3 regions of the Rhizobium sp. LjRoot30 genome follow, and region 1 is predicted to be linked to each of the others. Evidence: predicted binding sites of a transcription regulator. Region 1 holds the regulator's gene; each other region holds the start of a gene.
The links. Region 1 encodes LexA, which represses DNA repair genes until DNA is damaged. Its sites were predicted from a motif close to TGTTCNNNNTGTGTTCNG; they were not measured.
Positions count from the first base shown of each region.

Region 2: the regulator LexA is predicted to act here: its motif matches at 1,905-1,922, upstream of ACSQ3I_RS24565 (sel1 repeat family protein).
Region 3: the regulator LexA is predicted to act here: its motif matches at 1,977-1,994, upstream of ACSQ3I_RS09335 (ImuA family protein).

Region 1 covers NZ_CAXUSG020000005.1:280,840-284,112, reverse strand. Annotated here, with positions in the region: gene ACSQ3I_RS13215 (formylglycine-generating enzyme family protein) at 1-85, shown strand, start outside; gene ACSQ3I_RS13210 (DUF389 domain-containing protein) at 96-1,235, shown strand; gene lexA (transcriptional repressor LexA) at 1,343-2,071, shown strand; gene ACSQ3I_RS13200 (ComEC/Rec2 family competence protein) at 2,065-3,273, opposite strand, start outside.
Region 2 covers NZ_CAXUSG020000017.1:68,479-71,751, reverse strand. Annotated here, with positions in the region: gene ACSQ3I_RS24575 (PilZ domain-containing protein) at 1-95, shown strand, start outside; gene ACSQ3I_RS24570 (pyridoxal phosphate-dependent aminotransferase) at 178-1,287, shown strand; gene ACSQ3I_RS24565 (sel1 repeat family protein) at 1,436-1,702, opposite strand; gene ACSQ3I_RS24560 (glutathione S-transferase family protein) at 2,151-2,849, opposite strand; gene ACSQ3I_RS24555 (hypothetical protein) at 3,005-3,175, shown strand; gene amn (AMP nucleosidase) at 3,266-3,273, shown strand, end outside.
Region 3 covers NZ_CAXUSG020000003.1:348,647-351,919, forward strand. Annotated here, with positions in the region: gene ACSQ3I_RS09330 (Y-family DNA polymerase) at 1-1,051, opposite strand, end outside; gene ACSQ3I_RS09335 (ImuA family protein) at 939-1,895, opposite strand; gene ACSQ3I_RS09340 (metallopeptidase family protein) at 2,117-2,557, shown strand; gene ACSQ3I_RS09345 (DUF1737 domain-containing protein) at 2,597-2,803, opposite strand; gene ACSQ3I_RS09350 (HpcH/HpaI aldolase/citrate lyase family protein) at 2,800-3,273, opposite strand, start outside.

The DNA.
Region 1 (3,273 bases):
GCGCTACCGGCCGGCCGCACGCCATGCTGAAACGGAGGATACATCGACAAGTCATGTCGGTTTCCGTTGCGTGAAGCGGATGTAGAAACGGCCGTTTGCTCGATACGAGCCTGTCGAAACCGAATGTCTGTGACCCTTACAAACCATCCCGAGAACGATCTGCCATGGCCAACCAAATGTACGGAAGCGTCAGAGATATCCTTCGCTTTGAGGGAAGTGACACGCCTGCCTATTGGCGGCGTTTCTCCATCCTCCTGACACTTGCGGTCGTCATCGCGACGATGGGGCTCCTGCGCAATTCCGGCGCCGTGATCATCGCAGCCATGCTGGTGGCCCCGCTGATGACCCCGATCCTCGGAATAGCATCCTCGATCGTGATGGGATGGGTCGGACGCGCCAGCAAACTGCTTTTGACCGTCTGGCTGGCAGCAGGCTTGAGCGTGCTCCTTGCCTGGCTGCTCGTCTGGCTGACCGATGTGCCGAGGGGAATAGTAATTCCCAGCGAGGTCATCAGCCGAACAGACCCCGGGGCCGAGGATCTCGTCATCGCGCTTGCCGCGGGTATCGCCGGCGCTTACGTCCAGATCCGCAAATCCGAGGCGAGCCTTATACCGGGTGCGGCTATCGGAGTCTCGCTTGTTCCGCCCTTGGCCGCGGCAGGCATATTGCTCTATTTCGGCCAGCTCTCGCGCTGCTACGAGGCGCTGCTGCTTTTCGCCACGAATTTCGGTGCGATCATTCTGTCCGCCTGTATCGTCTATCTGGTCCTCGGTCCGCGTGATCTGCTGTTCAGGGCAGGCACGCGACGCATCAAATTTACGCTGGGTTTTGTCACGATCGCAGCCTTCCTCGCCATCGTCTTCTCGCAACTCTTCACTGCGACCTATTTCCGCTTCATGGAAGCCGGCGTCCAGGCGAAGCTTTCGCGCAGGATCGTCGAGTGGGCGACACCCACCCCCATCGAAATTCTGCGCATCGACATAGACGCGCATAAAAAGGTCGCGGAAGTCTGGGTCGTGGTCGATCTTCCTTCCGACGCACAATACAAGGTCGCCTCCATTTCGGACCTGCTTCCGCCGGCGCTGAAAGAGGTGCCGTTTCGAGATGCCGCGCGCGACGTACTCGGCCCCGAATACAAGGTGATCGTCCGCTACCAGACACGTCTGGCGTGGCTGGTGAACCTTGATAACGAGACGATCGAGCCGGCACCATCTACCCTGCCCGAGGGGGACTGACAGGCTCCGCCTCCCTTATTATCCATCAAAATTGGGGACTTGCAGAACACATGCCGAACAGATAGTGTCTGTTCTGGATTTGTTTCGCGATTCTGGGGATGGAAACGATGCTGACACGCAAGCAACAGGAACTTCTGCTTTTCATCCATGAGCGCATGAAGGAATCGGGTGTGCCGCCCTCTTTCGACGAGATGAAGGATGCCCTTGAACTGGCATCGAAATCAGGCATCCACCGCCTGATCACCGCCCTGGAAGAGCGCGGCTTCATCCGCCGCCTGCCCAACCGGGCGCGGGCGCTTGAGGTCATCAAATTGCCGGAGGCCTATTCCCCTGCCCCGCAGCCGCGGCGCGGCTTTTCGCCAAGCGTCATCGAAGGCAGTCTCGGCAAGCCGCAGCCTGTCGCCGCAGTCCCCTCCAAGCCTGTCAAATCGGCGGCAGACAGCAATCCTCATTCCGTTTCCGTGCCGGTGATGGGACGCATCGCCGCCGGCGTGCCGATTTCCGCGATCCAGAACAACACGCACGAAATCGTCGTTCCGGCGGAAATGATCAGTTCCGGCCAGCATTATGCCCTTGAGGTCAAGGGCGACTCGATGATCGAGGCCGGCATTCTCGACGGCGACACCGTCATCATCCGCAACGTCAACAGCGCGACGCCCGGCGATATCGTCGTGGCCCTGGTGGATGACGAAGAGGCGACGCTAAAGCGTTTTCGCCGCAAGGGCGCCTCCATTGCGCTCGAAGCGGCCAACCCGGCTTATGAAACCCGTATCTTCTCGTCCGATCGCGTCAAGGTACAGGGAAAGCTGGTCGGTCTCATCCGCCGCTATCACTGAACGATCAATGCGGCAATCGAGGCAGGCAAAGCCGCATTGAATTCACCGCTGCGCCAATCGTAACTGCGGTGACGCATCCAGGGGCGTTCGGCGTTCTCAAAGGCCGGGGCCAGGCGGGGTTGCTCGGCGGGGTTCTCAGGCAGGCTGATTTCCAGTGCGCCGGTGCGTCTCAACGTGGTCGACGTGATCAGCAATGCCCCGGAGCGGCAGGCTTCGAAACGGAGCCGTGCCGAGACGATGACAAGCGTTGCCGCATCACATGCGGCGCCGGCATATGCAGGATCATCGACCAGGGCAATCCTGCGTTCGCCGAGACGCAGGACACACCACAGTTTTGCTGCACAGGCAAAACGTCCCTCCTCGCTTTCCGCCAGCGCCTTGTGCATGGCGGTTCGTGCCTGCTTCACTTCCTCGGCTGTCAGGCGTTTTCTCTTTCCATCCTTCTCCATCGGTTTTGCGGTGTTTTCGAGCTGCTGCGGATCCCTTGGCTCGCCGATCGCGAGAGCGCGTTGCCATTGCGCAAAGATAAAATCGGGTGGGCGATCGCGATTGACGCTCCACGTCCCGTCAAGACGGGCGGAGGCAAGGCGTCCATCCTCTGCGACGATGAGATCGGCCGTACCGCGGCCATCGGCCATGAAAGCTGCAAGCGCGCCCGCCAGGATCAGGAGGCCGCCGAGATGGCGAAGCCGCGTCTGCAGCAACGTCATGACCAGAAAGCCGGCGACCGACAAGGGAAAGAATACGGGATGCAGGCGGCCGAACGCCACTTCGCCACCCCAGCCCGAAACCATCCGGGCTATTGCGATCACCAATTCCAGCCCTGCTCCCATGATCTGCAGGGGAAAGGCATCGAGGCCGAAGGGCATCAGCAACATGCCGATCAGGCCGGCCGGCATGACAACGAAGGAAATGATCGGCATGGCCGCAAGATTGGCGACCAGCCCATAGGTTGCGAGCTTGTGAAAATGCTCGATGGAAAAGATCGCCGTCGCCAGGCCACCGATCAGCGAGGTAAAGAAAACTCCGCCGAAAAAGCGAAACACCCATACCGCCGCTCGTAGGCCGGGGATTGCGGAGGCATGTTCGGTCGCCGGCCGCTCCTTCCACAAAGCATACCCCGCCACCAGAGCCAGCGTTGCTGCAAAAGACATCTGGAAACTTGCGCCCATCACTTCCGAGGGCGACATGGCGATAATGAC
Region 2 (3,273 bases), on a different contig from region 1:
ACGGCAACCGTGTCGGCGTGAAGTTCATCGATATCCTCGATGAGGAAACAGTGCGCAGCATCGTCCGCGCCGATTTTGCCGGGGCGGCAAAATAGCGGTGACCGCAGGACGGCACTTGCCTCGGGCGCGCAAGAACCTATTGTGGGCGCGATTTGCAACCAGCCCGGAATGACCCGAATGTCCGCCTTCTCGCGCTTCACGCCGCTGATCCGCGCCCTTCCTTCCACAGTTCCCTTTGTCGGCCCGGAGGCCATCGAGCGCCAGCGCGGCCTTCCGGTGAAGGCCCGTATCGGCGCCAACGAAAGCGGTTTTGGCCCGGCGCCTTCGGTGCTCGCCGCCATCCGCGAACACGCCGGTGAGACCTGGAAGTATAACGATCCCGAAAACTACGATCTGAAGCAGGCGCTCGCCGCCCATCTCGGCATCCGCGCTGATAACATCGCCATCGGCGAAGGCATCGACAGCCTGCTCGGCCTGATCGTTCGCCTTGTCATTGATCCGGGTTCGGTGGTCGTTACCTCCTTCGGCGCCTATCCGACGTTCAATTTCCATGCCAACGGCTTTGGCTGCCGGCTGGTGACCGTGCCTTATGCCGGCGATCGCGAAGACCTGAACGGCCTGCTCGACGCGGTGAAGCGCGAGGATGCGACGCTCGTCTATTTCGCCAATCCGGACAATCCGATGGGAAGCTGGTGGGAGGCGGACGATATCGTCGCCTTTGCCCGGGCGCTGCCGGAAACCTGCCTGATGATCCTCGACGAAGCCTATTGCGAAACCGGCCCGGCGATCGCCATGCCGTCCATGGCGACGCTGATCGAGCAGCCGAATGTCATCCGCACCCGCACCTTCTCCAAGGCCTATGGGCTGGCCGGATCGCGTGTCGGTTATGCCATTGGCACGCCCGGCACGATCCAGGCGTTCGACAAGATCCGCCATCATTTCGGCATGAACCGCATCGGCATGGTGGCGGCGCAGGCGGCACTGGCAGACCAGGCCTATCTTCGTGAGGTTGTGGGCAACATCAAACGGGCGCGGGAGCGGATCGCGGCCATCGCCGCCGATAACGGCCTGTCGGCCTTGTCCTCGGCAACCAATTTCGTCGCCATCGACTGCGGCAGGGACGGCGTCCATGCCCGCGCCATCGTCGACGGGTTGATGCAGCACGGCGTCTTCATCCGCATGCCGGGCGTCGCACCGCTGAACCGTTGCGTCCGCATCAGCGTCGGGCCGGATCAGGATCTCGACCTGCTTGCCGAAGCGCTGCCGCAGGTGCTGAAGGCGCTCTAAGCCAAAAACAAAGGAACCGCGCCGGCCTTGTCCCTGCCGGTCGCGGTTCGCATATGTCAGCGTGGCCCCGTCTAAAAGTCCCCGCCGACGTCCCTCTCCGGGCCTTTTTCTTTTTGTTCTGGAATTCGTACCGCTTGGTGTTGCGGGCTTAGTGCAGGGTCATCCATTCGCGGGCAGCGCGAAGGGCGGCGGCGAGCTGCATCTTGCTCATCGTCGAGGCCAGGTCGGCGCGCAGTTCGGCAGCGCGCTCGGAACCCTTGATCGCCGCGATGTTAAGCCATTTGTGAGCCGCCACGAGGTCGATGTCGCAGCCGCGGCCGGTTGCATACATCAGTCCCATTTCGCAATAGACTTCAGCGCGGTTTTCGCCACCCATGGTGGCCATTTCGGAATTGGAAATTTCAAAGCGTGCCATTGGATCTGTCCCTGTTAAAGCCTGTTTGGTTCTGTAAAGTCCCTGTTTTTCCTCGATTTTCGAGGCATTCACCGAAACCGATCTCTCCGTCTTCCAGCGGTTTTTCGATCGTCCCGGCCGGCGGGTTATTCCCTGCTCGTCTGATGGCTTCACTATGCCAAACGGCCTTCAACACGCGTTTAAAATGCATGATTAATTTGACACAAACAAAATACAAACACCCGGTAAATGCCGGATTCCGTTAAGCATCGCACCGCCTGCAAATTAAGGACTTTCCGGAGAATTTTACGAAAAATAAACACCTCGATCTCAACCCTTTGTTCACCCTGAATCGAGCAGCCGATTTTTTCGCATGAATTTTTCCGGCTGCAGTCGGTGGATTTCCGGCAAGAAAAAAGCCCGGAAGCGCTGGCTCCGGGCTCATTTTTGTCATCGCTAGACGTTTTGATCAGCGGGCGCGCTGGCCGAACAGCACCTTCTGGGCCTCCTTATCAGTGGCAAGGTTGGAACGATCACGCTCTTCCTTGCCGACGGCAATCGCCTTGATCACCGCGGGGCGGGCCATGACCGCCTCGAACCAGCGCTTCAGGTTGGGGAAGTCGTTGAGATCCTGGCCCTGGCGCTCGTGGGGAATGACCCAGCCGATCGAGGCCATGTCGGCGATCGAATAATCGCCGGCGAGGAAGTCGCGCTCGGCGAGGCGCTTGTTCATCACGCCATAGAGGCGGTTCACCTCGTTGGTATAACGGTTGATGCCGTATTCGATCTTTTCCGGCGCGTACTGGCGGAAATGATGGGCTTGGCCGGCCATCGGCCCGAGACCGCCGACCTGCCAGAACAGCCATTCCTCGACCTGTACGCGGGTGCGCTCGTCGGTCGGATAGAATTTGCCGAACTTGCGGCCGAGATATTGCAGGATGGCGCCGGATTCGAAGACGGAGATCGGTTCGCCGCCCGGACCGTCAGGATCGACGATCGCCGGCATGCGGTTGTTGGGGGCGATCTTGAGAAAATCCGGTTCGAACTGCTCGCCCTTGCCGATGTTGATATACTTCACCTCGTAGGGAACGCCGAGTTCCTCCAGCATGACGGTGATCTTCCAGCCGTTGGGGGTCGGCCAATAATAGAGTTCGATAGGCGCAGTCATCCGGATCCTCTCCTGTTGGTCGATCAGAGGTAATCATGTCGTTGCCGAGTTCAAGGGCCTTTCTGAACGGAAAATGAACTGTCGTCTCAGCACCGGTTCAGGCCGGCCGTATCAAAGTGGAACAATCAAGGGGATACCACTTACGGGGCTTGGCAATGGCAATTCTGGCACGGCGTCTTACCATCATCACCCTCAGCGCGGCGATTTTCGCCATGGCTTTCTCGGCAGCAGTGCTGCATTCCAGCCGGGCGCCGGCGCGTGTGCACATCGGCACTGCCGCTCCCTGCTATCATCCGGCAAGCCCGTCCTGCGTCGCCGTGCTCTGAGGACCGCAAGACATTCTGCCAGCGGGATTTTTTGGGGAAAATCCGGCGGGATGTCGCTTGCTTGTCAACAGCGTCAATCTATAGTGGCGCATGAGCAA
Region 3 (3,273 bases), on a different contig from region 1:
ACTGCAAGACATTGAGGCGAACGATCTCGATTCCGAATCCGGCATCGAGATCGTCATGCAGCGCCTGGAACCGGCCACGGAACAAGGCGGCCGTCCGTTTCGGCTCCCGCAACGGCAGCGATGCGCCGGCCGACAGACGCAGGACGGCGCCATCGACACGGAAAAGAAGCAGTTCGAAAAGACGGCCGCCCAACCCCTGCCTTTCCAGCTCCGGTTTTAGCGCTATCGCCAGCTGCAGGGCCAGATGCAGGAGATCCTCCTCCGCCTGGACCGGTTCGGCGAGCCGCCGCTCCACCGACAGGCTGGCCACCGGCCGCCGCGGCGAAATCGGCTCGTCGTCCTGCCCGAGCGCCTGGTCCAAGCGCAAAAGCAGGCCGGCGCCGAACCGGCGGGCAAGCGGTGCCCGCGGCTTGTGGAAGAGATCGCCGACCTGCCGCAACCCGACCTTGAAAAGCGACAGAACCATCTGTTCGTCGAGGCGCAGCGCCGAGAGGGGCAGGGGCGCCAGAGCCCGTTCGGCCTCGCCGTCACCGATAATGGTTTCCTGGCCGTAGCGGGCGATCGCCCAGGAGAGGCCGGGGGACGACGAGATGGTGGCGCGCACGTCGAGGCCGAACTGCTGCAGTTTCGACAGCACATCCTTGAGCAGGGCGGCCTCGCCGCCAAACAGATGGGCGCAGCCGGTGATATCGAGGAAAATGCCGTCCTCGCCGTCGAGCGCAACCAGGGGCGTGTAGCGATCGCACCAATCGGCGATCGCCGCCAGGAAACGCCGGTCGGCGGCGGCATCCGCCATGATCACCTCCAGCTTCGGGTGGATGGCGCGCGCCTCCGCCACGCCTTGCAGCTTTTTCAGGCCGATCCTTTCGGCAACCTCGTCGAGCGCCGTCAGCCGCATGGCATTCTTGATCGATGCGGCACAGACCAGCGGCGGCCCGTCAGGACGCCCGGTGCAACGCCACGACATGCCCCAGCGGCTGCGGGCGATGCGATCGGTCGCCAGATGCGGAAAATAGAGCGCCAGAATGCGCTGGCTGCGGCTTTTCGCCAGAAGCGACGGAGGGAAGGGGGAGGGCAGAGAACTGGCGGTCATGGGGGTTCCACTCCAGGTAAAAATCCGCAAGGGCCGGTAGCCGGCTCTTTTCGAAAACAAGGTGAAAGGCCGGGTTGTCGAGACTGCCCGGCAAGGCGGAACCATCCGCCAGATGCCGGACGGTGGCCGGCGCCGGCCCGATGCGCAGCCGAAAGACGGCGCTGCTCGCCTCCTCCTCTCCGGCCTGCCGCATCAGCAGCAGAGAACATCCGACGGCCCGCGCCTTCAGGCTCAGCCGCCGGCTTTCCGTCAGCCCGAAACGGGCGGGATTGCCGCGCACCTCCAAAAGTACGGCCGAGAAGGCCCGGCTTTCCAGCCCGGCCTCGGCCAGCCACAAGGCTTCGTCGATGCCCTTGGGCGAGGCATACAGGAGATGGTTGGCCGGCAAGCCGAAATCCTGCAGCCCCTGCACCAGGGGCAGGCCGGCTTCCATCGCCACCACCTTTTCGCCGATCCACAGGACCAGCGGCCGACGGGCCGCCTTTGCGAAATGGCGATGCAGCAGCACGCAGAGACCGAGGGCAAAACCCGTGACGGCCCCGGCATCGCGCAGCTCGGCGCCGCGCAATTCCATCATCTCGCCCAGCGGCAGACCGCCCTGCAGCACCGCATCGAAAGCCGGCACACCGAGCGGCAAAACCTTGCCCGACGGCTCTTCACCCGGCTTCGGCCGGGCTGTGAACGGCTTTTCCGACATCGATCCGATACAGGCGACATCCGCAGGCAAAACCTTGCCTTCGATGCGCGCGATGGTTTCGCGCAGGGCAAAAAGCGCCTCTCGCGCCACGGCGTTTCCGGCCATGGACGTTCACTCCTCATTCGATTGTCATAAGGGCCCGTTTTCATAAGGGCAGGAGGCGGGCCATCCTATGTGGCGCCTCCATGTTCACTTTATGTTCTTATGGATTCCAGAGGTGCAAAGGAGAGTCAACAGGATTCTTTGTGAATTTATTCCTGTCCCGAAATCCGCACTCGAAAAGTGCCGGCAAAGGGCCTATATGGTGTCAGCAATAAGGAGCAGTGATGGCCCGTATCGACCAGACCGAAGATTGGCGTGAACGTCATGCGCCGACGATCAGTACATTCGAATCGTTGGCGATTGAGGCCTATGGCAACCTTCCGGAAGAATTCCGCTCTCTCACCGACAACCTGATCATCGAGATTTCCGATTTTCCGACCGACGAAGTCTTCGAGGACATGGCGCTCGAGACGCCCTTCGACCTGCTCGGTCTTTTCGAAGGGCGCGGCATCACCGAACGGTTCACCATGGATACGGGCGAGATGCCGAACCGTATCACGCTCTATCGCCGGCCGATCCTCGACTATTGGGCAGAAAATGAAGAAACGCTGGGCGATATCATCACCCATGTGCTGATCCACGAGATCGGCCACCATTTCGGCCTCAGCGACGACGACATGGAGCGCATCGAAGAAAGCGCCGAGGCGGCAGCGGACGGGCGCTGACGCCTGCCGTGCTGCAACCCGGCTGGAAACGATCTCGTTTTATTGCTCGGAGAGCTTCATCTCTGGATCGTAATCCTTGCCATGCACCGTTTTCACCACGGCCTGGCCGGCGATCATCTGGCCCGTCTGGCTGTTGAAGGAAAGCGTCGGCGAACCCTGCAGTTCCCACCCCTTGTTGAGCGCGGCGCTGACCTTGTGGCAGAAGGACGCGTCGTCGGGACCGGTCAGGAAGCGGTAGAGTTTCATCGGGCAGCCTTTCGTTCGGCAATGAGGCGGACTTTCTGCATCAATCGTTCGGCTTCTTCAAGATGCAGGCGCTCGACCATGCGTCCGTCGAGATTGACGACGCCGAGGCCGGCGGCAGCGGGATCGGCAAAGGCGGCGATGATCGCCTCGGCCTCCCTGACGGCCGCTTCGTCCGGGCCAAAATGCCGGTTGGCGGCGTCGATCTGGGCGGGGTGGATCAGCATCTTGCCGTCGAACCCCATGGCGCGGCCCTGGCCGCATTCGGCGCCGTAGGCGTCGAGATCGCGAAAATCGTTGCAGACGCTGTCGATGACATCAAGCCCATAGGCGCGGGCAGCGAGAACCACCTGCATCAGCCACGGCACGAGATAGCTCCGGCCCGGCAGCGGCAGGACGCCGGTTTCCTTGCGCAGGTCGTTGAGGCCGACGACGAAACAATCGAGCCGCGGCCCTTCGGTGCGCCCGGTCTC